DNA from 4 places in the Kocuria kalidii genome. Region 2 is predicted to be linked to each of the others. Evidence: riboswitches for the same ligand, from Rfam matches in the RefSeq annotation. Region 2 holds a riboswitch; each other region holds the start of a gene.
What was found. Region 2 has a riboswitch for S-adenosylmethionine ahead of ACH9D3_RS06730 (cobalamin-independent methionine synthase II family protein). Riboswitches for the same ligand answer to the same signal wherever they lie in the genome.
Positions count from the first base shown of each region.

Region 1: it holds a riboswitch for S-adenosylmethionine, as region 2 does, so the genes downstream of both, ACH9D3_RS13030 (bifunctional o-acetylhomoserine/o-acetylserine sulfhydrylase) here and ACH9D3_RS06730 (cobalamin-independent methionine synthase II family protein) in region 2, are expected to answer to the same signal.
Region 3: it holds a riboswitch for S-adenosylmethionine, as region 2 does, so the genes downstream of both, ACH9D3_RS07330 (PLP-dependent transferase) here and ACH9D3_RS06730 (cobalamin-independent methionine synthase II family protein) in region 2, are expected to answer to the same signal.
Region 4: it holds a riboswitch for S-adenosylmethionine, as region 2 does, so the genes downstream of both, ACH9D3_RS12820 (MetQ/NlpA family ABC transporter substrate-binding protein) here and ACH9D3_RS06730 (cobalamin-independent methionine synthase II family protein) in region 2, are expected to answer to the same signal.

Region 1 is NZ_JBISWJ010000087.1:22,896-30,399, forward strand. It holds gene metX (homoserine O-acetyltransferase MetX) at 1-194, opposite strand, end outside; gene ACH9D3_RS13030 (bifunctional o-acetylhomoserine/o-acetylserine sulfhydrylase) at 191-1,582, opposite strand; SAM riboswitch class IV at 1,660-1,775, opposite strand; gene ACH9D3_RS13035 (VOC family protein) at 1,974-2,612, shown strand; gene ACH9D3_RS13040 (CPBP family intramembrane glutamic endopeptidase) at 2,655-3,434, opposite strand; gene ACH9D3_RS13045 (S9 family peptidase) at 3,520-5,691, shown strand; gene ACH9D3_RS13050 (alpha/beta fold hydrolase) at 5,844-6,599, shown strand; gene ACH9D3_RS13055 (FAD-dependent oxidoreductase) at 6,668-7,504, opposite strand, start outside.
Region 2 is NZ_JBISWJ010000044.1:22,428-29,931, forward strand. It holds gene ACH9D3_RS06705 (acetyl-CoA C-acetyltransferase) at 1-168, opposite strand, end outside; gene ACH9D3_RS06710 (CoA transferase subunit B) at 165-869, opposite strand; gene ACH9D3_RS06715 (3-oxoacid CoA-transferase subunit A) at 866-1,609, opposite strand; gene ACH9D3_RS06720 (IclR family transcriptional regulator) at 1,752-2,531, shown strand; gene ACH9D3_RS06725 (3-hydroxybutyrate dehydrogenase) at 2,651-3,415, opposite strand; SAM riboswitch class I at 3,607-3,712, shown strand; gene ACH9D3_RS06730 (cobalamin-independent methionine synthase II family protein) at 3,726-4,928, shown strand; gene ACH9D3_RS06735 (cobalamin-independent methionine synthase II family protein) at 5,003-6,220, shown strand; gene ACH9D3_RS06740 (MFS transporter) at 6,512-7,504, shown strand, end outside.
Region 3 is NZ_JBISWJ010000049.1:1,353-8,856, reverse strand. It holds gene ACH9D3_RS07345 (DUF2867 domain-containing protein) at 1-647, shown strand, start outside; gene ACH9D3_RS07340 (rhodanese-like domain-containing protein) at 613-1,536, opposite strand; gene ACH9D3_RS07335 (cystathionine gamma-synthase) at 1,558-2,754, opposite strand; gene ACH9D3_RS07330 (PLP-dependent transferase) at 2,763-4,091, opposite strand; SAM riboswitch class IV at 4,130-4,251, opposite strand; gene ACH9D3_RS07325 (Lrp/AsnC family transcriptional regulator) at 4,361-4,813, opposite strand; gene ACH9D3_RS07320 (thiamine pyrophosphate-dependent enzyme) at 5,072-6,247, shown strand; gene ACH9D3_RS07315 (transketolase C-terminal domain-containing protein) at 6,244-7,293, shown strand; gene ACH9D3_RS07310 (2-oxo acid dehydrogenase subunit E2) at 7,296-7,504, shown strand, end outside.
Region 4 is NZ_JBISWJ010000086.1:11,182-18,685, reverse strand. It holds gene ACH9D3_RS12835 (sodium:solute symporter family transporter) at 1-1,053, shown strand, start outside; gene ACH9D3_RS12830 (GlsB/YeaQ/YmgE family stress response membrane protein) at 1,277-1,546, shown strand; gene dxr (1-deoxy-D-xylulose-5-phosphate reductoisomerase) at 1,662-2,936, shown strand; SAM riboswitch class IV at 2,980-3,096, shown strand; gene ACH9D3_RS12820 (MetQ/NlpA family ABC transporter substrate-binding protein) at 3,196-4,086, shown strand; gene ACH9D3_RS12815 (ATP-binding cassette domain-containing protein) at 4,083-5,126, shown strand; gene ACH9D3_RS12810 (methionine ABC transporter permease) at 5,123-5,782, shown strand; gene ACH9D3_RS12805 (site-2 protease family protein) at 5,969-7,303, shown strand; gene ispG (flavodoxin-dependent (E)-4-hydroxy-3-methylbut-2-enyl-diphosphate synthase) at 7,467-7,504, shown strand, end outside.

The DNA of each region.
Region 1 (7,504 bases), on a different contig from region 2:
GTGAGGGCGTGCTGGACGAGGACCGCGTTGGACCGGTCCGGGGCGAGGGTCCCCCAGGTCTCGTAGGCGATCCGGACCCCGGGCAGCCGGAAGCCCGACTCGAGCTCCAGGGTGCCGATCTCGGCCACGCGCGGCACCCCGTCCTCGCGGACGTCGGTCCCGGCGGCGGCGCCCCGCACGACCGTCACGGTCACTCCTGTCCTCCGCGCGCGGCCGCGGCCGCGGCGAAGCCCTGCTCCAGGTCCGCGAGGATGTCGTCGATGTGCTCGAGGCCCACGGACAGGCGCACGAAGCCCGGCTCCACGCCGGACGCCAGCTGCTCCTCGGGGAGGAGCTGGCTGTGCGTGGTGGACGCCGGGTGGATCACGAGGGAGCGGACGTCCCCGATGTTCGCCACGTTGGAGTGCAGGGTGAGGGCGTCCACGAAGGCGGCCCCGGCCTCCCGGCCGCCGTCGAGCACGAAGCCCAGGATCGACCCGGCGCCCCGGGGCGCGTACTTCAGCGCCCGCTCGTGCCACGGCGAGGACTCCAGCCCCGCCCAGGACACCGAGCGCACGTCCTGGCGGGCCGCCAGCCAGCGGGCCACCGCCCCGGCGTTGGCCACGTGCCGCTCCATCCGCAGGGACAGCGTCTCGATGCCCTGCTCGATGAGGAACGCGTTGAACGGGGAGATCGCCGAGCCGAGGTCGCGCAGCAGCTGCACCCGGGCCTTGAGGACGTAGGAGAGGTTGACGCCGAAGACGCCCTCCGCGCCCAGGGCCTGGGCGTAGACGAGCCCGCCGTAGGACTCGTCCGGCTGGTTGAAGCCGGGGAAGCGCTCGGGGTAGCGGCCGAAGTCGAAGGCGCCGGAGTCCACGATCACGCCGCCGATGGCGGTGCCGTGGCCGCCCAGGAACTTGGTGGCGGAGTGCACCACGACGTCCGCGCCCCAGCGGAAGGGCTGGACCAGGTACGGGGTGGCCACGGTGTTGTCCACGATGAGCGGCACCTCGCTGTCGTGGGCGATCCCGGCGACCGTCTCGATGTCGAGGACGTCGTTGCGCGGGTTCGGGATCGTCTCCGCGAAGAAGGCCTTGGTGTTCGGGCGCACCGCGCTCCGCCAGGCCTCGGGGTCGTCCGGGTCCGTCACGAACGTCGTCTCGATGCCGAGCTTGGGCAGCGTGAACTTGAAGAGGTTGTAGGTCCCGCCGTACAGGCTGGGGCTGGCCACGACGTGGTCGCCCGCTCCCGCGACGTTGAGCACCGCGAACGTCGTGGCCGACTGTCCCGCGCTGACCATCAGGGCGCCCACGCCGCCCTCGAGGGCGGCGATCCGGTTCTCCACGACCTCCGTGGTCGGGTTGCCGATCCGCGTGTAGATCGGGCCGAGCTCGGCGAGCGAGAAGCGGTCGGCGGCGGCCTGGGCGTCCGGGAAGACGAAGGACGTGGTCTGGTGGATCGGCAGGGCCCGGGACCCGGTGACCGGGTCGGGGCTCTGCCCCGCGTGGATCTGCCGGGTCTCGAAGGACCAGCCGGCCGGGTTGTCCGGGGTGGGCCGTGCGGTCGTGGGGGCGCCGGTGCCGGCAGCGGGGGACTCGGACATGCCGTGGGACTCCTTGCGGTGTCAGGGGTCCGGTTTCCGGCCGAGCTGGTGCGGCCGAGCGACGGCCGGGCACCGGGGACCCGCGCTTGCTCGCTCGCGGGTCGCGAGGAGCCTGGTCTTCACCCAGGGCACCCCACCGCGGAGGAGGGTTGCCGGCCAGCTAGCTGGGGCTTGGACGCTGGCGCTCATGACCTGGACAACATTGTCCGGATTCGGGCGCGGCGGCGTCAAGCCGGGGCCGGGCACGACTCCCGAGAACGGCCCGGCCCGCGCGGCGCCGGACGCGCCGCGGACCGGAGTTCGGACCGGAAGGTGAGCCGGGGAGCGAACCGCGTCGTGGCCGGGCCCGGCCGATTTGGAGACGAAACTCACACGGTGCCACGATGTGGCCATGAGAGTCGACCACGTGTCCTACGCCTGCCGCCCGGAGGGCCTGGCGGCCACCACCGAGCGGATCGCCGACCAGCTCGGGATCGAACCGGTCAAGGGCGGTGTGCACCCCCGTTTCGGCACCCGCAACATGATCCTCCCCCTCACGAACCACCAGTACGTCGAGGTCGTCGAGGTCCTCGAGCACCCCGCGGCGGTGAAGGCCCCGTTCGGCCAGGCCGTGCGCGCCCGCTCCGAGGCCGGCGGCGGCTGGCTGGGCTGGGTCGTCGAGGTCGAGGACCTCGCGCCGTTCGAACGGCGACTGGGCCGTTCCTCCGTCCCCGGCTGCCGGGTGTTCCCGGACGGGCGGTGCCTGGAGTGGCACCAGATCGGGGTCAAGGGCCTGATCGCGGATCCGCAGCTGCCGTTCATGGTGCGCTTCGACTCCGGCCCGGAGATGCACCCGTCCCAGGCGCGGATCACGGACGTGGGCCTCGCCGGGATGTCGATCGCCGGCGCCCCGGAGCGGGTCACCGAGTGGCTGGGCGCCCCGGTCGAGACCGCCCTCGACGACCTCGACGTCGACTGGCGCTACCCCGCCGGCACCCCCGGGGTCCTCTCCGTCACCTTCAGCACCCCGGACGGCTCCGTCACCATCTGAGACCGCTGCGGCCGGGCACGCCGGTGCCCGGCCGCAGCCGGCTCAGCCCAGCAGCCACGCGGTGCCGAGGAAGCCCACGGCGTCCAGCAGGAAGTGCGCGACGACGAGCGGCATCACCCGCCCGGTGCGCCGGTAGAGCTCCGCGAAGACGAGTCCCATCACCACGTTGCCGAGGAAGGGCCCGATCCCCTGGTAGAGGTGGTAGCTGCCGCGGAACAGGGCCGTGACCACCAGGACCGCCGGCCAGCCCCACCCGATGCGGGTGAGCCGGTCGGTCAGGAACGCGACCACGACGACCTCCTCGAGCAGGGCGTGGCGCAGCGCCGAGAGCAGGAGCACCGGAACGGCCCACCAGTGCTCGCCGAGACCCGATGTGGTGACCTCCGCGGTGATGCCCAGGGCCCGCCCGGCCCCGTAGAGGGCCAGCGTCCCCACCCCCATGAGCAGGAAGAGCACGGTGCCCAGACCGAGGTCCGGGAGGGGCATGCGGGCGTCGAGCCCGATCCGCCGGCGCACCGTGCGCAGGGCGCCTGCGGAGCCGGCGAGCAGGTACAGCGCCAGCAGGACCGGCACCAGGTCCAGGGCGATGCCGGTCAGCTGGCGCAGCAGGTCGAACAGCGGCTGCCGGCTCAGCGGCGGGTTCATCGTCGCCTGCGCCTCGGACAGCGGTCCGCGGGCGAGGTCCTCGGCGAGGGAGAGCACCGCGTAGACCGCCGAGGCGCCCAGGGACACCCCGAGCACCAGGAGCACCTGCGCCCACAGGTCGGCGCGGGTGGAGCCGAAGGCGGGCGGTCGCGGGGCGAGGTGCGCGGGGGTGCTCATGCGCACATTCTGGCACCGCAGCACCGGTGCGGCCCGGCAGCGGCGGCGGGTCGCGCCCCGGGCCGTCTTCCCTAGGATGGGGTCCATGACAGCCCTTCCCCCGCAGATCCGACAGCAGCCCGCCGAGCGCTCCTTCCACGGCCACGTGTTCTCCGACCCGTACGAGTGGATGCGGGACAAGGACTCCCCCGAGGTGCTCGGCCACCTCGCGGCCGAGAACGACTACGCCGAGGCCGCCACGGCGCACCTGGCGGGGCTGCGGGAGACGGTCTTCGGGGAGATCAAGGACCGCACCCAGGAGACCGACCTGTCCGTGCCCAACCGGCGCGGGGACTGGTGGTACTTCGCCCGGACGGTGGAGGGCGGAGCGCACCAGGTGTTCTGCCGGGTCCCCGCGGCGATCTCCGGCGAGGTCGTCGCCGACTGGACGCCGCCCCTCGTGGAGCCCGGGATCCCCATGGCCGGGGAGCAGGTGCTGCTCGACGCCAACGCGGAGGCCGCGAAGCACGAGTTCTACTCGCTCGGCAGCTTCGACGTCTCCGAGGACGGGGAGCTGCTGGCCTGGGCCGAGGACGTCACCGGTGACGAGCGGTTCACGCTGCGGATCCGGGACCTCACCACGGGCGCCGTGCTCGCCGACGAGATCCCCGGCACCTTCTACGGGTCCTTCCTCACCCCCGACGCCCGCGCCGTGTACTACACCGTGGTGGACGACTCCTGGCGTCCCCACCAGCTGCGCCGGCACGAGCTGGGCACGCCGGTGGCCGAGGACGTCGTCGTCCACGAGGAGAGCGACCCCGGTCTCTGGCTCGGGGCGGGGCTGTCCGCGGACCGGCGCTGGATCGTCGTGGAGGCCGTGTGCTCCGAGTTCTCCGAGCAGCTCCTCCAGCCGGTCGCGGACCCGGAGGCGCCGCTGCGCGTCGTGCTGCCCCGCACCGACCGTGTGCTCTACGAGGCCGAGCCCCTGCTGCTGGAGGGGCGGGAGCAGATCCTGCTGACCCACGACCACGACGCCCCGAACTCCCGCATCTCCCTCATGGACCCGGCCGACCTCGGCCGGCCGGTGACGGAGGTGGCCCTGCGCGACGTCGTGCCGGCCTCGGAAACCGTCCGGGTCAACGGCTGCGCCGTGACGTCCACCCACCTGGTGGTCTCCGTCCGGGCGGACACCACCCTGCGGGTCCGGCTGCTCCCGCTCGCCGGACTGGGCACGCCCGCCCAGGCCGCCCCGGCGGAGCCGGCCTTCGCCGAGGAGCTCTACACCGCGAGCGTCTCCGCCGCGGAGCACGACGCCCCCGTGGTCCGGCTCTCCTACACGTCCTTCACGACGCCCCCGCGCGTCTACGACGTCTTCGCCGCGGGCGCCACCGGGGACGACGCCGCCCTGCCCGCCGAGCCGCTGCTGCGCCGCGAGGCCACGGTGCTCGGCGGCTACGACCCCGCGGACTACGCGGTCGAGCGGGACTGGGCCACCGCGGCGGACGGCACCCGCATCCCCGTCTCCCTGGTCCGCCGGGCGGACCTCGACCCCTCCGTGCCGGCACCGGTGCTGCAGTACGCCTACGGCTCCTACGAGCACAGCACCGACCCGTCGTTCTCGGTCTCGCGGCTGTCCCTGCTGGACCGCGGCGTGGTGTGGGCGGTGGCGCACGTGCGCGGCGGCGGCGAGCTCGGCCGAACCTGGTACGAGCACGGCAAGAAGCTGCACAAGACGAACACCTTCACGGACTACGTCGCCGTCACCGACCACCTCGCCGCACGGCCGGACGTCGACGAGCGGCGGATCCTGGTGATGGGCGGCTCCGCCGGCGGGCTGCTGGTGGGCGCGGTGCTCAACCTCGCCCCGGAGAAGTACTGCGGCGCGCTGGCCGCGGTGCCGTTCGTGGACCCGCTGACGTCGATCCTCGACCCCACCCTGCCGCTCACGGCGCTCGAGTGGGAGGAGTGGGGCAACCCCATCGAGGACGCGCACGTCTACCGGTACATGCGCGACTACTCCCCCTACGAGAACGTCCGCCCCCTGCCCTATCCCCCGGTGCTCGCCGTGACGAGCCTCAACGACACCCGCGTGCTCTACGTGGAGCCCGCCAAGTGGGTCGCCGCGCTGCGGGGCGCCACGACGGCGGCCCACCCGGTGCTGCTGCGCTGCGAGATGGCCGGCGGCCACGGCGGCGCCTCCGGCCGGTACGAGCAGTGGAAGGACACGGCCTGGGAATACGCCTGGGTGCTGGACCGGATGGGTCTCGCCGGGTCCTGACCACGCTCCTGCTGCACTGCTCGCCTCCTCGGGGGCGGCGGCCGCGTTGTGGACCGCCCGTCCCACCGGGACAGCAGCTCCCGGCGGACTAGAATGAGCCGATGGGGAACGATCCGCCCATCCACCGTGCCGCTCTCCCGACGGGAGTGACCATGTCCTGGGCTGCCACCGGACCCGTCGGCGCGACGCCGGTCGTCCTGCTGCACGGCTGGGGCGAAACCCACCGGGAGTTCTCCCGGCTGCTGCCGCTGCTTCCCGCCGGAGTGCGCGCCGTGGCCCCGGACCAGCGCGGCCACGGATCCTCCGACCGGCCGCAGGACGGCTACACCCTGCAGGACCATGCCGCGGACGTGGTGGCGCTCCTCGACGCCCTCGACCTGCCGTCGGCCGTCCTGCTGGGATCGTCCAGCGGCGGGTACGTCGCCCAGCAGGTCGCCGTCGACCATCCCGAACGAGTGCTCGGCCTGGTCCTGGTGGGCTCGCCTCGTTCCCTGCAGGGCCGCCCGCCCTTCGCCGACGCCGTGGCAGAACTGCGCGACCCCGTGGACCCCGCCTGGGTCCGGGATCTCCACAGCTGGTTCCCGACCGTCCAGCCGGTCCCCGGGTGGTACGTGGAGGAACGGGTGCGGGACGGCGCGGCCATCCCCGCCCGCGTGCGGCAGCGCTCGCTCGAGGGTCTGGGCACGGCCCGTCCACCGACCGATGCCGGGACGATCACCGCGCCCACCCTGGTCCTCTGGGGCGCGTGCGACGGCCTGCTCCCCCGCGACCACACGGAGGCGCTGATCGCGGCGATCCCCGGATCGCGACTGGTCGCCTACGAGGACACCGGTCACCTGGTGACGTGGGAGCGACCGGAGCGGGTCGCCGCCGATCTCGTGATGTTCCTCGACGAGCTCGGCCGCTGAAGCCGGGAAGAGCTGCGCCCCGGGCGGGGCACGGTCTCCGTGGCGTGGCGGCCAGCGTGCCGGGCGGCTCAGGCGGCGCCGGACCCGGCCCGGAAGCGGCCCGGGTCCAGGGCGGCGGCGGTCTCCGGGGAGCACCACGCACCCACGGTCCCGTCTAGGAGCACGTCCGCGGCCGCGTCCGCCATGGCGGCACTGGTCTGGAAGCCGTAGCCGGACTGGCCGGCGAGCCACACCAGGCCCGGGACGGCCGGGTCGGGACCGCACGCGGGCACACCGTCCGGTGTCTCGGTGCGCAGGCCCGTCCAGGCCCGTTCGATCCCCGTGGCGCCCAGGGAGGTCACGGTGTTGAGCCGCGCCAGCAGGTCCTCGACGTCCTCGAGCACGGGCTGCGCGTCGCAGGGCGCGCTCGGCACGGCCTCGGACGGGGAGACGAGCGCACCGTCCCCGGCCCGCCGGTAGTACCAGCCGCGGTCGGCGGCGACGACCATGGGGTGGTCGGGGGCGAGGGGCTTCGCGAGCCGCACGAGCGCGGCGGTGCGCCGCAGCGGGCGCAGGCCCAGCGGGGCGGCGCCGAACAGGGCCGCGACCTCGTCCGCCCACGCGCCCGCGGCGACGACGACCCGCCGGGCCCGCAGACGGTGCACGCCGGCCGCGACGTGCCAGACGTCGCCGTCGCGCTCCGCCGCCGTCACCGGGGCGCCCGTGAGCAGCCGGGCGCCGGCCGTCGCCGCCCGGTCCCGGTGCCACGCCACGAGGGCCGCGGCGTCGGTGCGCACGGAGGTGTCGTCGAGGCGCCCGGCCTCGACCGCGTCCGCCGGGGAGCAGGCGAGTTCGGGGCACAGCTCCACGAGCTCCGCGCGGGACAGCGCCCGCATCCCCGGGGCGGCCTCGGCGCGCAGCCGCGC
Region 2 (7,504 bases):
CATGACCACGTAGTCCACCTGCTCGGGGGCGATCCCGGCTCGCTCGAGCGCGGCACGGATGGCGTGGGCGCCCAGTTCGGCCGCGGTGAAGGACGCCAGCTGGCCGAGGATCTTGCCCTGGGGCGTGCGGGCGCCGGACAGGACGACGACGTCGGTGGCGGTGCTCATCGGTTCTCCTCGGTGCCGCCGGGTGCGGCGGCGGTCTCGGTGGGGACGGTGTCGGGGGTGACGTCCTGCAGGTCGGTGCGGAAGGACGCCTCGGTCTTCTCGCGGATCTCGTCCTCGGTCACCCCGGGGGCGAGGCTGCGCAGCACGAGCCCGCCGTCCTCGACGTCGAACACGCACAGGTCCGTGATGATGCGGTCGACCACGCGCACCCCGGTGAGCGGGAGGTCGCACTCGGTCTTGATCTTCGCGGCGCCGCCCTTGGTCACGTGCTCGGTCAGCACGACGACGCGCGGGGTGCCGGCCACCAGGTCCATGGCCCCGCCCATCCCCTTGACCATCTTGCCGGGGATCATCCAGTTGGCGAGGTCGCCGGTGCCGGAGACCTGCATGGCACCGAGGATCGCGATCTTGACGTGGCCGCCGCGGATCATCCCGAAGGAGGTGGCGGAGTCGAAGATCGAGGCCCCGGGCTGCAGGGTGATGGTCTGCTTGCCGGCGTTGACGAGGTCGGGGTCCTCGTCGCCCTCGTAGGGGAACGGGCCCATGCCGAGCACCCCGTTCTCGGACTGGAGCACCACGTCCACGCCCTCGGGCAGGTTGTTGGCCACCAGGGTGGGGATGCCGATGCCGAGGTTGACGTAGTCGCCGTCGGAGAGCTCGACGGCGGCGATCGCCGCCATCTCGTCGCGGGTCCAGCTCATGCCTGGTCTCCGTTTCGCTGGGAGGACGTCCCGGCCGCCGCGGGCCGCGGGCGGACGGTGCGCTGCTCGATGTCCTTGGGGGCGCCGCTGTACTGCACCACGTGCTGGACGTAGACCCCGGGGGTCGCGACGTGGTCCGGGTGGATCCCGCCGACCTCGACGAGGTGCTCGACCTCGGCGACGGTGACCCGTCCGGCCGTGGCGACCACCGGGTTGAAGTTGCGCGCGGTGTAGCGGTAGACGAGGTTGCCGTCGGCGTCGCCGGTGTGGGCGTGGACCAGGGCGACGTCGGCGACGATGCCGCGCTCCTGCACGTAGGTCTCGCCGTCGAACTCGGTGTGCGGCTTGCCCTCGGCCACGAGGGTGCCGACGCCGGTCTTCGTGTAGAAGGCGGGGATGCCCGCGCCGCCGGCCCGGAGCCGCTCGGCGAGCGTGCCCTGCGGATTGAACTCGACCTCGAGCTCGCCGTCCAGGTACTGCTGGGCGAACAGCTTGTTCTCGCCCACGTAGGAGGCGAGGACCTTCCGGACCTGTCGGTTCTCGAGCAGGACCCCGAGGCCCTTGCCGTCCACGCCCATGTTGTTGGAGACCACCGTGAGGTCCGTGACCCCGGAGTCCCGCACCGCGTCGATGAGGTCCCGGGGGATCCCGCTGAGCCCGAACCCGCCCACGGCGAGCGTCATGCCGTCCCGCAGGCTCTCCGCCAGCAGCTCGGCGGCGCTGTTCCTGACCTTGGACACCCTCGCCCCTTCCTGTCGTCCGACTGTGATCCAGCACTCAATCTAGGGAGCCTCCACATACCGGTCAACAGCACCGCCGGGATGACGGCACTTCTCCTCAGCATCCGGCCGATCATGCCCTCGGTGTCCATATAGTGGAGTCATGGGACTGGAGCGGACGACGGGTTCGGGGACACAGGTGGTCCACCGGGTGGGCCAGCTGCTGCGGGCCGTCGCGGGGCGGGAGCAGGGCAGCACGGTCGCGGAGCTCGCGGCCGGGACCGGGCTGACCCGCCCCACCGTGCACCGGCTGCTCACGGGACTGGCCGAGGAGGGCCTCGTGGACCGCGCCGCCGGGACCGGCACCTGGCAGCTGGGCCCGGAGCTGTACGTCCTGGGCGCCGTCGCGGCCCACCGCTTCCCGATCCGGGAGCTGGCCGGGCCCTCGCTGCGCCGGCTCGCGGAGTCCACCGGCGAGAGCGCGTTCCTCTCCGTCCGCCGCGGGCTGGAGACCGTCTGCCTGGCGCGCGTGGAGGGCGCCTTCCCCATCCGCTCGCACGTCCTCTACGAGGGACTGCGGCTGCCGCTCGGCGTGGCCTCGGCCGGGCTGGCCGTCCTGGCGCACCTGCGGGACGCGGAGGTGGACCGGGTCCTCGCCGCCACGGCCGGGGCCCGCGCCGGGTGGGGGCCCCAGCACACGCCCGAGCGGATCCGGGAGCTGCTCGCCGACGTGCGGCGGGAGGGCTTCGCGGTGAACCCGGGGCTGATCGTCGAGGGCAGCTGGGGCATGGCCGCGGCGGTCTTCGACGCCACGGGAGCGCCCGTGTACGCGCTGAGCCTCACGGGCATCGAGCCCCGGTTCACCGGCGAGCGCCGGGAGCCCCTGGGACGGGCCCTGCTCACGGAGGCCCACCGGCTCTCCCGCGAGCTGGGCCACCGCTGAGCGGGCGGCCCACCGCCGGACGGTGCACGGCCGGACGGCCCGGCCGGCCGCCGGAGAGCGGCCGGACGGAGAGCGGCCGGCCCGCCGCCGGGCCGGTTCCCCGGCGGCGGGGCGGGACGTCAGCGCGCCGTCCAGCCGCCGTCCATCGTGTAGGACGCCCCGGTGACCATGGAGGCGTGCGGGCCGGCCAGCCAGGCCACGAGGCTGCCGACGTCCTCCGGGTCCACGAGCTTCTTGACGGGCGTCTCGGCGAGCATGATCCGCTCCACCACCTCGGACTCGGGAATGCCGTGCACCTTCGCCTGGTCGGCGACCTGCTTCTCGACGAGCGGGGTGCGCACGTAGCCGGGGTTGACGCAGTTGCTGGTCACCCCGTGGGCGGCGCCCTCCATCGCCACGGTCTTGGACAGTCCCTCCAGTCCGTGCTTCGCCGAGACGTAGGCGCTCTTGTACGGCGAGGCGCGCAGGCCGTGGACGGACGAGACGTTGACGACCCGGCCCCACCCCCGGGCGTACATGTGCGGCAGCGCGGCGCGGACCAGCAGGAACGGGGACTCCAGCATCAGCACGAGGATCCGGTGGAAGTCCGCGGGGTCGAACTCCTGGACGGGAGCGACCTTCTGGATCCCGGCGTTGTTCACGAGGACGTCGACCTCGAGGCTCAGGTCCGCGAGCGCCGCGGTGTCGAGCAGGTCGACGGCCCACGCGCGGCCGCCGAGCTCGTCGGCGACGCGCTGCGCGCCGGCCTCGTCGACGTCGGCCACCACCACGTGGGCGCCCGAGCCGGCGAGGGCCCTGGCCGCCGCCAGGCCGATGCCGCTCGCACCGCCGGTGACGAGCGCCGTGCGGCCCTCGAGGTCGCGCTGCTGGTGCGTCTGGGACATGGAAGTCCTCCCTCTGGTCCGTCGTGCCCGCGGGGTGAGGGGCACGGATCACCGCCACGCTATGTGACCCGGGCCATGTTCGGGAGGACGACGCCGACCGCGAGCCGGCCCCGGACCGCGTCACACGGCGTCATGTGCGTCATCCGGGCGCCGAATGGCGCAATCCGCACGCGTGCGCTTGGATGACAGGGTCACCATCCAGAGCGGCCGAGAGACCTGGCTCGACGACGCCGCAGCAACCCGCGCAGAGGGCCCCCGAGCCCTCCGCCCCGGTGCTACCGCCAGGACCGATGGAAAGGACGTACGCCCCGTGCTGCACAGCGCCGACCGCATCCTCACGACCCACGCCGGGTCCCTCCCCCGGACCCCCGCGCTGCTCGGGGCGAACCGGGCGAGGGGCGCCGCCCCGGAGGCCGGGTACGACCGGCTCCTCCAGGACTCGGTGGCCGACGTGGTCCGCCGGCAGCACGACCTCGGGGTCGACGTCGTCAACGACGGCGAGTACGGCCACGTCATGGCCTCGGAGGTCGACTACGGCGCCTGGTGGCACTACGTCTTCGCCCGGATCTCGGGCCTCACCCCGGGGGACGTCGACCTCTGGGAGCAGGAGCCGCAGCGCTCGAGCCCCGGCAACGTGGTGCTGACGAGCTTCGGGGACCGCCGGGACCGGCAGGCCTTCGGCGACGCCTACACGGACCCGGCCTCGGGGATCACCGTCGGCAAGCAGGCGCCGTTCCCGAAGATCACCGGGAAGCTGAAGTACACGGGCCACGCGGCGCTGGAGGCCGACATCCGCAACCTCAAGGCCGCCCTGGAGTCCACCGGCGCGAGCGAGGGCTACCTCGCCGCGCTGTCCCCGGGCTCGTGCGCCCGCCTCGAGAACACCCACTACGCGGACGAGGACGAGGTCCTGACCGCCTGCGCCGAGGTCATGCGCGAGGAGTACCGGGCGATCACCGACGCCGGGCTGATCGTGCAGATCGACGACCCCTCCATCGCGGAGACCTGGGACCAGGTCAATCCCGAGCCCAGCGTGGAGGACTACCTGGCGTTCACCCGCAGGCGCGTCGAGGCCCTCAACTACGCCCTCGAGGGCATCCCGGAGGAGCAGGTCCGCTTCCACCTGTGCTGGGGCTCCTGGCACGGGCCCCACACCACGGACCTCGGGTTCGAGCACCTGGTGGAGCTCATGCTCTCCATCCGCGCGGGCGGCTACAGCTTCGAGGCCGCCAACGCCCGGCACGAGCACGAGTGGAAGGTCTGGCAGGACCACGAGCTGCCCGAGGGCAAGGTCATCATCCCGGGGATCGTCTCCCACGCCACCAACGTCGTGGAGCACCCCGAGCTGGTGGCCGACCGGATCGAGCGGTTCGCCCGCCACGTGGGCCGGGAGAACGTCATCGCCTCGACCGACTGCGGCCTGGGCGGTCGCATCCATCCGCAGATCGCGTGGGCCAAGCTCGAGACGCTCGCCCGCGGCGCCGAGCTGGCCACGCGCCGGCTCTGGGCCTGACCCGCCGCCCGCGCACCCTGCCGCACCCCTCTGTCGCACCCCCTGCGCCAACCCCAGTTCCCGGGAGGACACCCATGACCATGCAGAACACCGATCGCGTGCGGACCACCCACGTGGGCTCGCTGCCGCGCACCCCGCGGCTGCTCGAGGCGAACCGGCAGCACGCCGAGGGGGCCATCGACGTCGAGCGGCTCACGGACGAGCTCGCCGTGGGGGTCGAGGACGTGGTCCGCCGGCAGCGCGAGACCGGCGTGGACGTCGTCAACGACGGCGAGTACGGGCACACCATGTCCAGCGCGGTCGACTACGGCGCCTGGTGGAACTACTCCTTCTCCCGCCTCGGCGGACTCACCCCGTCCGACGAGGACCGCTGGGCCTCCACGGTGCAGAAGCGCTCCTCGCCCGGCAACATCGTGCTCACGAGCTTTCCCGACCGCCGGGACCGCGAGCGCTTCCGGGAGGCGTACGAGGACCCGGCGTCGGGCATCCTCACGGGCCGCTCCTCCACCACGCAGCCGAAGATCACCGGCCCGCTGACCTATACGGGCCAGGACGCCGTGGCCTCGGACGTCCGCAACCTCCGGGCCGCCATGGCGGCCACCGGCGCGGAGACCGGTTTCGTGGCCGCGCTCTCCCCCGGTTCCTGCGCGCGCGTGACCAACGAGTACTACCGGACCGACGAGGAGCTCGTGTACGCGTGCGCCGACGCGATGCGCGAGGAGTACCTGGCGATCACCGGCGCCGGGCTGATCGTGCAGATCGACGACCCCTCCATCGCGGAGTCGTGGGACCAGGTCAACCCGGAGCCCACGGTCGAGGACTACCTGGCGTTCACGCGGCTGCGCGTGGAGGCGCTCAACCACGCGCTGCGCGGGATCCCCGAGGAGCAGGTCCGCTTCCACCTGTGCTGGGGCTCCTGGCACGGACCGCACACCACGGACCTCGAGCTGAAGTACATCGTGGACCTCATGCTGACCATCAACGCCGGCGGCTACACGTTCGAGGGGGCCTCGGCCCGCCACGCCCACGAGTGGAAGGTCTGGCGGGACCACCAGCTGCCCGAGGGCCGCGTGATCATCCCCGGCGTGGTCTCGCACTCGACGAACGTGGTGGAGCACCCCGAACTGGTGGCGGACCGGATCGAGCAGTTCGCCTCCGTGGTGGGCCGCGAGAACGTCGTCGCGTCGACCGACTGCGGACTGGGCGGGCGCCTGCACCCGCAGATCGCGTGGGCCAAGCTCGGGTCCCTCGTGGAGGGCGCTCGCCTGGCGTCGGACCGGCTCTTCGGCTGAGCCCCCGCCCCCGCCGCCGGGCCCGGTCCTCCTCGGGAGGACCGGGCCCGGCCGCGTCCGGCGGGCGACGCCCGGGCCGGTGGGGCCTCGGTCCGGGCGGGCGGTCCGTGGACGGCCACGGCCGTGCCCGGGCGGCCCGTGTCACATTGGTGCTACAGATCCCGATGGTTCCGCACCGATAGTGACAGGGGTCACCTCGACCCGTAGGATCTCCTTGAACTACCGAACGTTCGGTTATTACTCGTTCGGTTCCGCGAGGACGTCACCGTCCCCGACCACACTGGAGATCCCATGGCCCACACTTCCTCCGCCCCGGCCGGGCGGCACGAGATGTCGCGCGAGGAGCGCAAGGTCCTCGCCGGCACCCTCGTGGGCACCACCATCGAGTGGTACGACTTCTTCATCTACGCCCAGGCCGCGGCCTTCGTCCTGGCCCCCCTGTACTTCGCGCCCCTGAACGAGGACAGCGCCGGCCTCGCCCAGGTCGTCGCCTGGGCCTCCCTGGGCATCAGCTTCCTGTTCCGCCCGCTCGGGGCGGTCGTCGCCGGCCACCTGGGCGACAAGTACGGCCGCAAGATCGTCCTCGTCCTGACCCTGGTGGGCATGGGCGTCGCGACGATGCTGATCGGCCTGCTGCCCACCTACGCCACGATCGGGATCTGGGCCCCGATCTTCCTCGTGATCCTGCGCATCATGCAGGGCTTCTCCGCCGGCGGCGAGTGGGGCGGCGCGGCCCTGATGTCCGTCGAGCACGCCCCGCGGAACAAGCGCGGGCTCTTCGGCGCCTACCCGCAGATCGGCGTGCCGATCGGCATGCTCCTGGCCACGGGCTTCATGTTCGCCCTCACCTCGATGATGACCCCCGAGGACTTCCAGGCGTGGGGCTGGCGCATCCCGTTCCTCTCCTCCGTGCTGCTCATCGTGGTCGGCTACCTGATCCGCAAGACCGTCGACGAGTCCCCGGTGTTCAAGGAGATGCAGCTGCGCAAGAAGGAGTCCTCCGCTCCCCTGGGCCAGCTGTTCAAGCACAACTCCAAGGAGGTCACGCTCGCGGCCCTGATCTTCGCCGCGAACAACGCCGCCGGCTACCTGGTCATCGCGTTCTTCGCCTCCTACGGAACCAACGTGCTGGGCATGCCCCGCTCGCAGACCCTCATCGCCACCTTCATCGGCGGCGTGGGCTGGCTCGTCTTCACGATGTTCGGCGGCTGGATCTCGGACAAGATCGGGCGCGTGCGCACCTTCCAGATCGGCTACGGCATCATCATCCTGTGGGCCGTGCCG
Region 3 (7,504 bases), on a different contig from region 2:
CCGTGGAGACCACGTGGGACGTCCACTACGGCTCGTCCGAGAGCGCCGCGGATCCTCTTCCGTCGGACCCGGACTGGGCGGGGCGCACGGTGTTCGTGGACGAGCGCAGCCGCACGGGCCCGGCGCGGCCGGAGCAGGTGTGGCGGGTCATCGAGTCCATCGGCGGGCGCAACGGCTGGTACTCCCTGTCCCTGGCGTGGCGGGTCCGCGGAGTGATGGACAAGCTGGTGGGCGGGGCCGGCCTGAACCGGGGCCGCCGCGACGCCACGGACCTCCAGGTGGGCGAGTACGTGGACTGGTGGCGCGTCGAGGACATGGAGGAGGGGCACAAGCTGCTCCTGCACGCCGAGATGCGGGCCCCCGGCCGGGCGTGGCTCGAGCTGTCCGTGGAGCCCGACGGCGAGGGCAGCCGGTACATGCAGCGGGCCATCTTCTTCCCGCGGGGCCTGCCGGGGCGGCTCTACTGGTGGGGCGTGTGGCCCTTCCACGGGTTCATCTTCCCGTCCATGGCCCGCAACATCCTCGCCACGGCCGCCGCGCTGGACGATCCCGGGCCCGGCGCGGCGGATCAGCCGGAGCAGGCGGAGCAGGCGGAGCAGGCGGCCGAGCGGATCACCCCTGCGGGCCGGACCCCGGACCGGGGCTGATCCCCTCCGGGCCCTCCACGGGCCGGGGACCGGGACGTCCCCACTCGCTCCAGGAGCCGTCGTAGACGGCGACGTCCTCGCGGCCGGCCAGGTGGGCGGCCAGCGCCAGGACGCAGGCGGTGATCCCCGAGCCGCAGCTGGTGACGATGCGCCGCCCCCCGGGTGCTGCCGCGTCGATCCGCTCCCGCAGCCGCGGCACCGGCAGCAGCCGCCCGCGGGCGTCCTGCAGGTCGGTGTACGGCAGGCTGACCGCCCCGGGCATGTGCCCCGGGCGCAGGCCCGGCCGCGGCTCGGGCTCGGTGCCCGCGAACCGGCCGGCGGAACGGGCGTCGAGGACGCCGGCGCCGGGGTCCTCGAGCGCCCGGGCGACGTCCTCCGCCCCGGCGAAGAACCCCTCGCGGGGCGCGAGCTCGACGTCCCCCGGATCCGCGGGGGGTGCGGCGTGCGCCGCGGTGGGCCGGCCCTCGGCGGCCCACGCCGGGAGGCCGCCGTCGAGGACGGCGACGCGGTCGAGGCCCGCGGCCCGGAACATCCACCAGACGCGGGCGGACGCGAAGACCCCCTTGCCGTCGTAGGCGACGAGCGTGCTCGTCCGGAAGATCCCGAGCGCACGGGCCGCGGCGGTCAGGCGCTCCGCCGTGGGCATCGTGTGCGGCAGGTCCGAGGACGGGTCCGAGAAGGGCCCGTCCAGGTCCAGGAGCAGCGCCCCGGGGATGGCCTCCTCGACCCGGTTCATCGTGGAGCTCGCGTCCACGAGCACGAGCCGGGGGTCGTCGAGGTGCTCGGCGAGCCAGTCGGTGCCCACCAGGGGCCCGGGCGGCTCGAGCAGGGCGTCGTGCTGCGCGGCGCTGTCCTGGGGCGTGCTGTTCTGCGGGGTGCCGGTGCTCATGTGCTCCAGGCTAGTGCCGGGTCAGGCGGTGGCGCCGGTGAGCGTCCGCTCGAGGTCCTCCAGCTGGTCCTCGACGTCCTCGATGCCCACGGAGAGCCGCACCAGGTCGACGGGCACGGCCAGCGCAGTGCCCCGGACGGAGGCGTGGGTCATCTCGGAGGGGTAGCAGATCAGGGACTCCACGCCGCCCAGGCTCACGGACAGCGAGTACAGCCGGGTGCCCTCCGCCACCGCCCGGGCCGCACCCTCCCCGCCGGCCAGCCGGAAGGAGAGCATCCCGCCGAACCCGCGCATCTGCGCGGCGGCGAGCGCGTGGCCGGGGTGCCCGGGCAGCCCGGGGTAGAGCACCCGGGAGACCTCCGGTCGCTCCAGCAGCCACTCGGCGATCCGCTGCGCGTTGTCCTGGTGGCGCTCCATCCGCAGGCTCAGGGTCTTGAGCCCGCGGGCGGCCAGGTAGCTGTCCTGGGGCCCGGCCACGGCACCGGCGGCGAACTGCTGGAAGCCGACCGCCTCGGCGAGGGGGACGCCGCGCCACTCGGCAGCCCCGACCACCACGGCGCCGCCGAGCACGTCGGAGTGCCCGCCGATGTACTTGGTGGTGGAGTGCACCACGGCGTCCGCGCCGAGCTCGAGCGGGTTCTGCAGGTACGGGGACGCGAAGGTGTTGTCGACGACCAGCAGCGCCCCGGCGTCCCGGGCGAGCTGCGCCCAGGCGGCCACGTCGGCGATGCCGAGCAGCGGGTTGGACGGCGTCTCGAGCCACAGCACCTTCGTGGTCCCCGCCCGCACGGCCGCCCGGACGTCGTCGAGGTCGGCGATGTCCACGGCCGTGTGCCCGATGTCCCAGGGGGCGAGGACCTTGGTGATCAGCCGGTTGGTGCCGCCGTAGCCGTCGGCGCCGAGCACGATGTGGTCGCCCGGGCGCAGCACCGCGCGCAGCAGCGCGTCCTCGGCGGCGATCCCCGATGCGAACGCGAATCCGCATTCGCCCCGCTCGAGGGCCGCGAGCTGCTCCTCGAAGCCGCTGCGGGTGGGGTTGGAGCCGCGGCTGTACTCGTGCCCGGCGCGCAGCACGTTGATCCCGTCCTGGGCGAAGGTCGAGGTCTGGTAGATCGGCGGGATGACCGCCCCGGTCAGCGGGTCGGGCTGCTGGCCGGCGTGGACGGCGGTCGTGGTGAAGCCCCGGGGGCGGGTGCGGGTCTCGGTGGAGGACGTCATGACGGGGCTCACTTCCGGGAGGTCTGGACGGTCTCGAGGACCGTGTCGAGGGCCTGGCCGAGATCGGCCACGAGGTCCTGGGGCGATTCGAGGCCGATCGACAGCCGGACCGTGGTCTCGGCGATGCCGCCGGCCCGGCGCTGCTCGGGGGTCAGGCGGCAGTGCGTCATGGCCGCCGGGTGGGACACGAGGCTGCGGGTGTCCCCGACGTTGGCGACCAGCTTGAACAGCCGCAGCCCGTCGATGAACGGCCCCACGGCGTCGTCCGGGGCGGCGAGGTCGAAGGAGAACACGGAGCCGGTCCCGAGGGGGAAGTCCCGGGCCGCGATCCCGGCACCGGGGTCCCCGGGCACGCCGGGGTGGTGGACGCGGGCGACGGCGGGGTGCCCGGCGAGGAACTCGGCCACCGCCAGCGCCGAGGCCGTGTGGCGGGCCACGCGCAGGTCGAGGGTCTCGGTGCCCTGCAGGATCTGGCTGGCGTTGAACGGGGACAGCGTGGTCCCGAGGTCGTGCACGTACTTGGCCCGGACCAGGTGCAGGTAGGGGCTGGCGCCGGCGCACTTGTCGACCAGGCTCCGGCCGCCCCAGCGGGCGCGGGCCTGCGTGAACTGCGGCCACTTCCCGGGCCGCGCGGACCAGTCGAACGTCCCGCCGTCCACGACCGCCCCGGCGAGCGCGTTGCCGTGCCCGCCCAGGAACTTGGTGGCGGAGTGCACCACGATGTCGGCGCCCTTCTCCAGCGGCCGGTACAGGACCGGGGACGCGAGGGTGTTGTCGACGACGACGGGCACCCCGGCCGCCCGGGCGACGTCGGCGATCCCGGGCAGGTCCGGGAGGGTGGCCAGCGGGTTGCCGATCGACTCGAGCAGGAACGCCCGGGTGTCGGGGCGCACGGCCGCCGCCCACGCCGCGGGGGCCGTGGGGTCCACGAAGTCGACCTCGATGCCGAAGTCCGCGAAGGAGTCGGTGAGCAGGTCCACCGTCCCGCCGTACAGCTTCTCGGAGGCCACGAGGTGCTTGCCGGCGCCCTGGCCCAGCAGGGCCAGCAGCGCCACGGCCACGGCGGACTGGCCGGAGCCGGTGGCCACGGCGCCCGCGCCGCCCTCGAGGTCGCTGATGCGCTGCTCGAGCACGGCCACCGTGGGGTTGCCGGTGCGCGTGTAGGTGAAGCCCGCCCGCGTCTGGGCGAACATCTGCCGGGCCGCCTCGTAGTCCGGGAACTCGAACGCCGCGGTCTGGTAGATCGGCACCGTCAGGGTGCGCTGGGTGACGTCGTCCTGGGTGCCGGCGTGGATCTGCCGGGTCGCGAGGTCGTGGACTGTCACGGGGGTGGACATGGCGCTGCTCCTGTGCGCTTGCTCTTACCCGCACCGGTCGTCCGCACCGGCCCGGTGGGCACGCCGCGGAAGATGCAGGCCGCTTCCTCATCCGAACCACCCGATGAGCATGGGGTTGGTGCGTGACCAAGTCGGAGCTTCGCGGTCACGTCTCGTGAAGCTGGAACGACACTATGCGCAGAGGTAGTCGGATGTCTCCCTGCGTCGGAAGATGACGACCGTGACGCTTCATGACGTCGTCACGGCGGGGCGCGGGCGCGGGACCCCGGTCAGGCCCTCGTGTCGATGTCCTCGAAGACCAGGAACGTCTGGGTGTCCACCACGCCGGGCAGCTGCTGGATGTGCTCGAAGATCACCTGCCGCAGGTGCACGGTGTCGACCGCCCGCACGAGCAGCATGACGTCGAAGTTCCCGCCGACCAGGGCGATGTGCTGCACGGCCGGGATCGCCCGGAGCTGGGCGCACAGCTCCCGCCAGGTGTTCTGCCGGAGCTTGAGCGTCACGTAGGCGGAGGCCTGCAGGCCCGCCCGCACCGGGTCGATCACGGTGCTGAAGCGCAGGATCACCCCTTCGTCCCGGAGCCGGTTGATGCGGGCGTAGGCGTGGGCGCGGGAGACGTGCACGGCCGCGGCGATGGCCGTCACCGACTGCCGGGCGTCCCGGGACAGCTCCGCGAGGATCCTCTGGTCGGTCTCGTCCAGCGGCACGGGGGTCGAGGGCACGGGGGGCTCCTTCGGGGTGGGGGGCGGGCGCAGCGTCCGCAGCGTGTCGGACGAATGCATGTGCTCCACGCCACACTAGGACATTTCGTCCACGGAGATCACGCCGACCTGCTCACTATTCTGCACTTTCCCCCCTCCGTGGATACGAACCCTCGCCTGTTCGCATACTGGGGAGACGAAGCCCTCCCAGTTTTCAGGCTTCCCAGCCTTCCCATCCTTCCTGCCTCCCCGCGACCGGGGACCGACCGAGGGGACACCATGAGCCAGACCGTCGAGACCCCCGAGGACCCGATCCTCCGGGCCTCCCAGAGCTTCGGCATCACGCCGGAGCAGTACATGCTCCCGGCCCGCGGCGAGATCCGCATGGTCGACCCGGACGGGCGCCTGCTCGCCCCCGAGGAGCAGGGCACCGGCCCCGGCCACGAGTACCCGCTGCCCGACCCCGAGGTGCTGCTGGACGCCTACGAGAAGCTGGTGGTCGGCCGGCGGGTCAACGACCAGAACTCCGCGCTGGTCCGCCAGGGCCGCATGGCCGTCTATCCGTCCAGCCACGGCCAGGAGGCCTGCCAGGTGGCGGCGGCCCTGTGCCTCGCGGAGGGCGACTGGCTGTTCCCCACCTACCGGGACACCGTGGCGGTCATGACCAAGGGCGTGGACCCCATGCAGGTCATGGCGATCTTCCGCGGCGAGTGGCACGGCGGCTACGACCCGCACGAGCACCGGGTGGGCATCCAGTCCACGCCGCTGACCACCCAGCTGCTGCACGCGGTGGGCGTGGCCCACGCCGCGAAGCTGCGCGGGGAGGACACCGTGGTCCTCGCGATGTGCGGCGACGGCGCGACCAGCGAGGGCGACTTCCACGAGGCCCTCAACTTCGCGGCCGTGTTCAAGCTGCCGGTCGTGTTCTTCGTGCAGAACAACGGCTACGCGATCTCCGTGCCCCTGTCCCAGCAGTCCGCGGCGCCGAGCCTCGCCCACAAGGCGGTCGGCTACGGCATGGCCGGCGAGCGCGTGGACGGCAACGACCTCGTGGCGCTGCTCGCCACGCTGCGCCGTGCCGTGGACCTGGCGCGCTCCGAGTCCGAGCCCCTCCTCGTCGAGGCGCACACCTACCGCATGCAGGCGCACACCAACGCCGACGACGCGACGCGCTACCGCGACGACGCCGAGGTGCAGGAGTGGATCGCCAAGGACCCGGTGACCCGGATGCGCGCCTACCTCGGCGCCGAGGGGGTGCTCGACGACGACGCGGCGCAGCGCATCGCCGCCACCGCGGAGGACGTCGCCGCGGCCCTGCGCGACGGCATGAACGCCGACGTGGAGGTCGACCCGCTCGAGCTGTTCCGCCACGTCTACACCGAGCAGACCCCGCAGCTCGCCGAGCAGGAGCAGTTCCTGGCCGCCGAGCTCGCCCGAGAGGAGACCGGACAGTGAGCACCCTCGAAGCCCCCGCGCCGTCCGGCGAGGCCCCGGCGCGCAAGCCCGTGACCTTCGCCCAGGCGCTCAACACCGCCCTGGCCGACGCCCTGGCCGCCGACGAGGCCGTCGTGGTCTTCGGCGAGGACGTCGGCACCCTCGGCGGGGTCTTCCGCATCACGGACGGGCTCGCGAAGCGCTTCGGCCGCACCCGCTGCTTCGACACCCCGCTGGCCGAGTCCGGCATCGCCGGGATGGCCGTGGGCATGGCGATGAACCGGATGCGCCCCGTCGTCGAGATGCAGTTCGACGCCTTCGCCTACCCGGCGTTCGAGCAGGTCGCCTCGCACATCGCGAAGATGCACAACCGCACCCGCGGCGCCGTGCGGCTGCCGATCGTCATCCGGATCCCGTACGCGGGCGGCATCGGCGGCGTGGAGCACCACTGCGACTCCTCCGAGGCCTACTACGCCCACACCCCGGGCCTGAAGGTCTTCACCCCGGCCACCGTCGAGGACGCCTACCTCATGCTCCGCGAGGCGGTCGACTCCGACGACCCGGTCGTGTTCCTCGAGCCCAAGAAGCTCTACTGGTCGAAGGCGCCCGTGGACCTGGCCGAGCTGAAGGACCGCTACGAGAACGGGTCGCCCGAGCGCCGGGAGGGTCGCGCCGTCGTCGCCCGCGCCGGGCACGACGCCACGATCCTCGCCTACGGGCCGTCCGTGCCGACCGCCCTGGCGGCCGCCGCGACCGCCGCGGCCGAGGGGCGATCGCTCGAGGTCGTGGACCTGCGCAGCATCGTGCCCTTCGACGACGAGACGGTCGCCGCGTCGGTGCGCAGGACCGGGCGCGTGGTGGTCGTCGCCGAGGCGCCGGGCTTCGCGTCCGTGGCCGCCGAGGTCGTGGCCCGCGTCCAGGAGCGCTGCTTCCACTCCCTGGCCGCGCCGGTGCGCCGGGTGACCGGGTTCGACATCCCGTACCCGGCGCCCAAGCTCGAGGAGCACTACCTGCCGAGCGTCGACCGCATCCTCGACGCCGTGGACGACCTGCAGTGGGAGGACTGACCATGACCGTGAAGACGTTCACCCTGCCGGATCTCGGCGAGGGACTGACCGAGGCCGAGCTCGTGACCTGGCTCGTCCAGGAGGGCGACACCGTCGCCGTGGACCAGCCGATCGCCGAGGTGGAGACCGCCAAGTCCGCGGTGGAGGTGCCGTGCCCCTTCGCCGGGACCGTGCACGAGCTGCACGGCGCCTCCGGGCAGACCCTCGACGT
Region 4 (7,504 bases), on a different contig from region 2:
GGGATGAAGGGCACCACCTACGTGCAGATCATCAAGGCCGTGCTCCTCGTCTCCGGCGTGGCGGTGATGACCGTCTGGATCCTGGCGCTGTACGGCTTCAACTTCTCCTCGCTGCTCGGTGACGCGGTCGCGGTCTCCGGCAACCCGGCCATCCTGGAGCCGGGCCTGCGCTACGGGGCCACGGAGACCAGCAAGCTGGACTTCATCTCCCTGGGCCTCGCCCTCGTCTTCGGCGCCGCGGGCCTGCCCCACGTGCTGATGCGCTTCTACACGGTGCCCACGGCCAAGGAGGCCCGCACCTCGGTGGTCTGGGCGATCGGGCTCATCGGCCTGTTCTACCTGTTCACCCTCATCCTCGGCTTCGGTGCGGCGGCCCTCATCGGCGCCGAGCGGATCCAGGCGGCGCCCGGCGGCGTGAACTCCGCGGCCCCGCTGCTGGCGTTCGAGCTGGGCGGTTCGCTGCTGATGGGCATCATCGCGGCGGTGGCCTTCGCCACGATCCTCGCGGTCGTCGCGGGCCTGGCCATCACGGCCTCGGCCTCGTTCGCCCACGACATCTACACCAGCGTCATCAAGAAGGGCGACTCCGACCCCCGCAAGGAGCTCAGGGTCGCCAAGACCACGGTGGTGGTCATCGGCCTCGTCTCCATCGCGGGCGGCATCGGTGCGCAGGGCCAGAACGTCGCGTTCCTCGTGGCGCTCGCCTTCGCGGTCGCGGCCTCGGCGAACCTGCCGACCATCCTGTACTCCCTGTACTGGCGGCGCTTCACCACCCGCGGCGCGGTCTGGTCCATGTACGGCGGCCTGATCATGTCGGTGGGGCTCATCATCTTCTCCCCGGTCATGTCCGGCACCGAGACGTCGATGATCCCGACGGCCGACTTCGCGTGGTTCCCGCTGCAGAACCCGGGCATCGTCTCGATCCCGGCCTCCTTCCTCCTCGGCTTCATCGGCTCCATGACGGAGCGCCGTCTCGAGGACCCGGTCAAGCAGTCCGAGATGGAGGTGCGCTCCCTCACAGGCATCGGTGCGGAGAAGCCCGTCGCCCACTGACGTCCTCCCCGCTCCCACCTGGAGCGACTCCCGGCCCGCCCGGAGCCACGGCTCCCCGGGCGGGCCGGTTCGCGTTCCCGACACGGCCGAGAATTCCCGAAAGTAAAAAGACAGGTGGCTGACCGTCGGTTAGGGTGGGTTCAGAAGCAACGTCAGGGTATTCCAGGGATACTCACCGGTTGCGTACAATGAAAGTCCCTCCCGGGACGGATAAGGAGCAGTCATGGGAATTCTCGGTTGGATCGTCCTCGGCCTCATCGCCGGCGCCCTCGCCAAGCTCATCATGCCGGGCAACCAGGGTGGCGGCATCATCGTCACCATGATCCTCGGCATCGTCGGAGCCCTCCTCGGAGGCTTCATCGGCTCGCTGATCGGCATCGGCAGCATCGACAGCTTCTGGGACCTGGGCACCTGGATCACCGCGATCGTCGGTGCGCTCATCGTGCTGTTCATCTGGGGCCTCATCACCGGCCGCAAGGGCCGCGCCCACTGATCGGACTCCCAGCGGGTGTCGAGGCCCCACTCACCGGAGACGGTGGGTGGGGCCTTCGTCGTACCCGGTCCTGCGGCGGGCCGGCGACCCCTCGGCACTGGGAGATACTGGGGCCATGACAGCCCCCGCCTCCTCGCCCCGCACCCGCTCCACGCCCGAGCTGCGCGCGCTCGCCGCCGCCGGCCCCCGCCGGATCAGCGTCCTCGGTTCGACGGGCTCGATCGGCACGCAGGCGCTCGACGTCGTGCGGGCCGTCCGTGAGCTCGACGGCGCGGCCCCGTTCACCGTGGTCGCGCTCGCGGCCGGGGGGCGCCACCCGGAGCTGCTGGCGGAGCAGGCCGTCGAGACCCGCGCGGCCCTCGTGGCGACGAGCGGGACCGGCCGGGACGCGGCCCGGCTGGCACGGCTGATCGCGGAGTGCGCGTCGGCCGCCGGGGCCACGGACTACCGCCCGGACGTCCTGCACGGACCCGATGCGGCATCGGCGGCCGCGGCCCACCCGGACGCCGACCTCGTACTCAACGGGATCACCGGCTCCATCGGACTCGCCCCCACGCTGGCGGCGCTGCGGGCCGGGCACAAGCTCGCCCTGGCGAACAAGGAGTCGCTGATCGCCGGAGGGGCTCTCGTCAAGGAGGCCGCGGCGGCCACCGGGGACCCGGACGCGCTGATCCCCGTGGACTCCGAGCACTCCGCCCTCGCGCAGGCGCTGCGCGGCGGCACCGCCGGAGAGGTGGACCGGCTCGTGCTGACGGCCTCCGGCGGCCCCTTCCGCGGCCGCTCCCGGGCCGAGCTCGAAGCGGTCACCCCGCAGGACGCGCTGCGCCACCCGACGTGGGACATGGGCCTGATGGTCACGACCAACTCGGCCTCCATGGTGAACAAGGCGCTCGAGGTGCTCGAGGCGCACCTGCTCTTCGACGTCCCGCTCGAGCGCATCGACGTGGTGGTCCACCCGCAGTCGGTCGTGCACTCCATGGTGCAGTTCGTGGACGGCTCGACGATCGCCCAGGCCTCGCCGCCCGACATGCGCCTGCCCATCGCGCTGGGCCTGGCCTGGCCGCACCGGGTGCCCGGCGCGGCCCCGGCGTGCGACTGGACGCGCGCCGCCGAGTGGACCTTCGAGCCGCTGGACCGGCAGGCGTTCCCCGCCGTGGACCTCATCAAGGCGGCGGGGGAGCGCGGCGGCACGTGCCCCGCGGTCTTCAACGCCGCCAACGAGGAGGCGGTGCAGGCCTTCCACCACGGCCGGATCCGCTTCCCGTCCATCGTGGACACGGTCGAGACGGTGCTCGGCGAGCACGAGGGGACCGGCAGCCCGGACCTCGAGGCGGTGCTCGAGGCCGAGCGCTGGGCCCGGCGCCGCGCCCACGAGGTCCTGGCCCGCTGACCGGCCCGGATTGGTCCCGCCGTACGTGCTAGTGTGTCCGGCGGATGACGAGTCCCAGCGCGAAGCCCTGGCTTGCTGGGCGGCAACCCTCTCCCGTAGTGGGGTGCCCCAGGTGAACCATCCGGCACCGGCCATCGACGGCCGGCGGCAAGTACGGTTCGACCGTGGACCCGCCCTCCGGCGTGCCCTCGACCGTGGCCGCCGTCCGTGATGCACCGGTGGGAAGCCCCGACATCCCGGACCCACGGAAAGGCACGACATGCGATCGCAGCGCCTCACCTTCTTCGCCCTGGCCACCACCCTCGGCCTCACCCTCACCGCCTGCGGCGGGGAATCCGGCACCAGCGCCGAGAACCCGGCCGACGACGGCGTCGTCACCATCGGCGTGGTGGGCGAGAACTCCACCCACGAGGCGCTGCAGCAGGTGGCGGAGGAGAACGGCGTGACCGTCGAGTACGTCTCCTTCAGCGACTACCAGCAGCCGAACCCCGCCCTGAGCAGCGGGGAGATCGACCTGAACTGGTTCCAGCACCCCGCGTTCCTCGCCGACTACAACAACAACGCCGAGGACACCATCACGCCGGTCGGCTCGACCTCGATCTACCCGCTGGGACTGTACTCGGAGGAGTACACGTCCTTGGACCAGTTCCAGGAGGGCGACACCGTGGCCGTGCCCAACGACTCGATCAACCTCTCCCGCGGCCTGCTCGTGCTGGAGGAGGCCGGCCTGATCCGCTTCACCTCCGAGACCACGGCCCCGACCGAGTTCGACATCGACGAGGAGAACTCCACCGTCTCCGTCACCCCGGTCTCGGCCGAGCAGACGGTGCTCTCCCTGGACTCCGTCCAGGGCTCGATCGTGAACAACGACTTCCTCGCGGACGCCGGACTCGACGCCGACGACGCGCTGTTCGAGGACGGCGCCGACAGCGAGGGCGCCCGCGCCTACGTCAACCTCTTCGCGGCCCAGGAGCAGTGGGCCGAGGACGAGACCCTGCAGCAGGTCGCCGGGTTCTACCACGACCCCGCCGTGCTCGAGGCCGAGGCCAACGAGACCGACGGCACCGCGGTGCCGCTGCAGCTCGAGCAGCAGGAGCTCGAGGACATCACCACCCGCTACGCCGAGGACCTGCAGGGGCAGTCGGAGTGACGGGTGCGGATCCGATCGTCCGGTTCGCCGGGGTGAGCAAGACCTTCGTGGTCGGCACCGGCCGCTCCCGCCGCGAGGTCACCGCCGTGGAGGACGTCACGCTCGACATCCGCCGCGGTGAGATCTTCGGCGTGATCGGCTACTCGGGCGCCGGCAAGTCCACGCTCGTGCGCCTCATCAACGGGCTCGAACCGGTGACGAGCGGCACCGTGGAGGTCGACGGCCGCCGGGTGGACGGGCGCACCGAGCCGCAGCTGGCGTCGCTGCGCCGGGACATCGGCATGATCTTCCAGCAGTTCAACCTCTTCACCTCGAGGACCGTGGCGGGCAACGTCGAGTACCCGCTCAAGCGGGCCGGCTGGCCCAAGGAGCGGCGCCGGCAGCGGGTCGCCGAGCTGCTCGAGTTCGTGGGCCTGAGCGAGCGGGCCCGCAACTACCCGGAGCAGCTGTCGGGCGGGCAGAAGCAGCGCGTGGGCATCGCCCGTGCGCTGGCGTCCAACCCCAAGCTGCTGCTCGCCGACGAGTCGACGAGCGCGCTGGACCCGGAGACCACCCAGGAGGTGCTGCAGGTGCTGCAGCGGGTCAACCGGGAGCTGGGCATCACGATCGTGCTCATCACCCACGAGATGGAGGTCGTGCGCGCGATCGCCGACCGCGTGGCCGTGATGGAGAACGGGCGGGTCGTGGAGCACGGCAGCACGGCCGAGGTGTTCTCCCGGCCGAGCACGCAGACCGCACGGCGCTTCGTCTCGTCGGTCATGCACACCGAGCCCGGCCCGGACGAGGTGGAGCGGCTGCGGCGCACCCACCACGGCCGGCTCGTGTCCGTGGACGTCCGGGACGACACCGACATCGGCGGGATCCTCTCCGACGGCGTCACCCGGGGCGTGCGCTTCACCATCGCCTTCGGGGGGATCAGCGTGCTGCAGGAGCAGTCCTTCGGCGCGCTCACGTTCGAGCTGCAGGGGGCCGACGACGCCGTGGACCAGGTGGTCGCCGAGCTCGCCCGGGTCACGACCGTGCGGGAGGTGGCGGCATGACGGACTGGTCGGTCCTCGGACCCGAACTGCTCAAGGCCGTCGGGGAGACCCTGTACATGGTCACGGCGACCCTGGTGCTCGCGGGCCTCCTGGGCCTGCTCGTGGGCACGGGCCTGTACGTCACCCGGCGGGGCAGCATCCTGGAGAACCGGGTGGTCTTCACGGCGCTGAACGTGCTCGTGAACTTCGTCCGGCCCATCCCGTTCATCATCCTGCTCGCGGCCCTGGGACCGCTGACCACCGCGGTGGTCGGCTCCCGGCTCGGCCCCAACGCGGCGATCTTCGCGATGACCATCGGGGCGACCTTCGCGGTCGCGCGCATCGTGGAGCAGAACCTGGTGGGGGTCGACCCCGGTGTGGTCGAGGCGGCGCGGTCCATGGGCGTGTCCCGGTTCAGGATCATCACCACGGTGATCCTGCCCGAGGCGCTGGGGCCCCTGGTGCTCGGCTACACCTTCCTCGTCATCGGCATCACGGACATGTCCGCGATGGCCGGTGCCATCGGCGCCGGGGGCCTGGGCGACTTCGCCCTGCGCCTGGGCTACCAGCGGTTCAACGACGAGGTGACGTGGGCCGCGGTGGCCGTCATCATCCTGCTCGTCCAGTCGGTGCAGTTCTTCGGCAACTGGCTGGCCCGGAAGATGCTCCGCCGCTGACGCACCGCACGGCCCGCGACGGCCGGCCGCCTCCCGCGGGGGCGGCCGGCCGTCGTCGTGCACCGGTGCGGCTGCCACGCGCCGCCCAGGATGGTGGTGCACACTGGTTCTCGCCGTGCACAGCGCACGGTCCCGCCGTCCCCGGCGCCCGCCGGGGACCGTCGACGATCCCGGGAGGTCCCACGGATGGGCGTCGTGCTGTTCCTCGTGGGCGTGCTGCTCGCCGCCGTCGCCATCGCGGTCTCGATCGCCCTGCACGAGATCGGCCACCTGGTGCCGGCCAAGCTCTTCGGGGTGCGGGTCACGCAGTACATGGTCGGCTTCGGGCGCACCGTGTTCTCCCGCCGGCGGGGCGAGACGGAGTACGGGCTCAAGGCGGTCCCGCTGGGCGGCTACATCTCCATGGTGGGGATGTACCCGCCGGTGCGTGCGGGCGCGCAGGCCCGCTCCTCGAGCACCGGGGTGCTGCAGCAGCTGGCTTCGGAGGCGCGCGGCGCCGCGGCCGGGCAGCTCGCCCCCGGCGACGAGGACCGCGTGTTCTACCGCCTGCCCGTGTGGAAGCGGATCGTCATCATGCTCGGCGGCCCGGTGATGAACCTGCTGCTCGGGACCCTGTGCCTGGCCGTGCTGCTCTCCGGCTTCGGCACCGCGACGCCCACCACGACCGTCGCGTGGGTGTCCGAGTGCGTGGTCCCCGCCGAGCGGCAGACGGACGGACAGACCGAGTGCCGCCCGGGGGACCCGCGGGCCCCGGCCAACGCCGCCGGGCTGCGCCCCGGGGACGTCGTCACGTCCGTCGACGGCGCCCCGGTCGCCTCGTGGGACGAGCTCACCGGGCGCATCCGCGACCGTGCCGGGGAACGGGTCCCCCTGCTGGTGGAACGGGACGGGGCGACCGTGCGCACCGACCTCACCCCGATCCTCACCGCCCGGCCCGTGCTGGACGACGACGGCACGGCCGTGACCGGGGAGGACGGCACCCCGCGCTACGAGGAGGTCGGGTTCATCGGGATCAGCCCCACGGCCGAGCCCGTCCGGCAGCCGCTGACCGCGGTGCCCGGAGCGGTGCTCGACGGCCTGCAGCAGATCGCCGGGGTGGTCCTGCACCTGCCCCAGCGCGTGTACGAGGTCGCGGAGGCGGCGTTCTCGGACGCGCCGCGGGACCCGGACGGGCCGATCTCCGTGGTGGGGGTCGGCCGGATCTCGGGGGAGATCGCCGCGCACGAGGAGATCACGCTGCGGGACAAGGCGGCCTCCCTGGTGGGGCTCGTCGGCTCCGTGAACCTGGCGCTGTTCGTGTTCAACCTGCTTCCCCTGCTGCCGCTGGACGGCGGGCACGTCGCCGGGGCGCTGTGGGAGGCGCTGCGCCGGGGGAGTGCCCGGCTGCTCGGGCACCGCGATCCGGGCCCGTTCGACCCCGCCCGGCTGCTGCCGGCGACCTACGCCGTCGCGGTGCTGATGATCGGGATGTCCGTCCTGCTGATCTACGCCGACATCGTCGAGCCGGTCCGCCTGTTCTGAGCCGCCGGCCGGGCCGGTCGTCCGTTCGGCCAGGGCGGAACCCCGGGCGGCTCCCGGGGACCGGCCGGGAGCATGGGGCACAATGGGTACCGGCGACGGGCCCGGTTTCCGGTCCCGGCGCCACCGCTCCAGCTCCTGCCCTCGAATTCCTCGGAGGAACTCCTTGACCCCGGTCAGCCTCGGCATGCCCGCCGCGCCCCA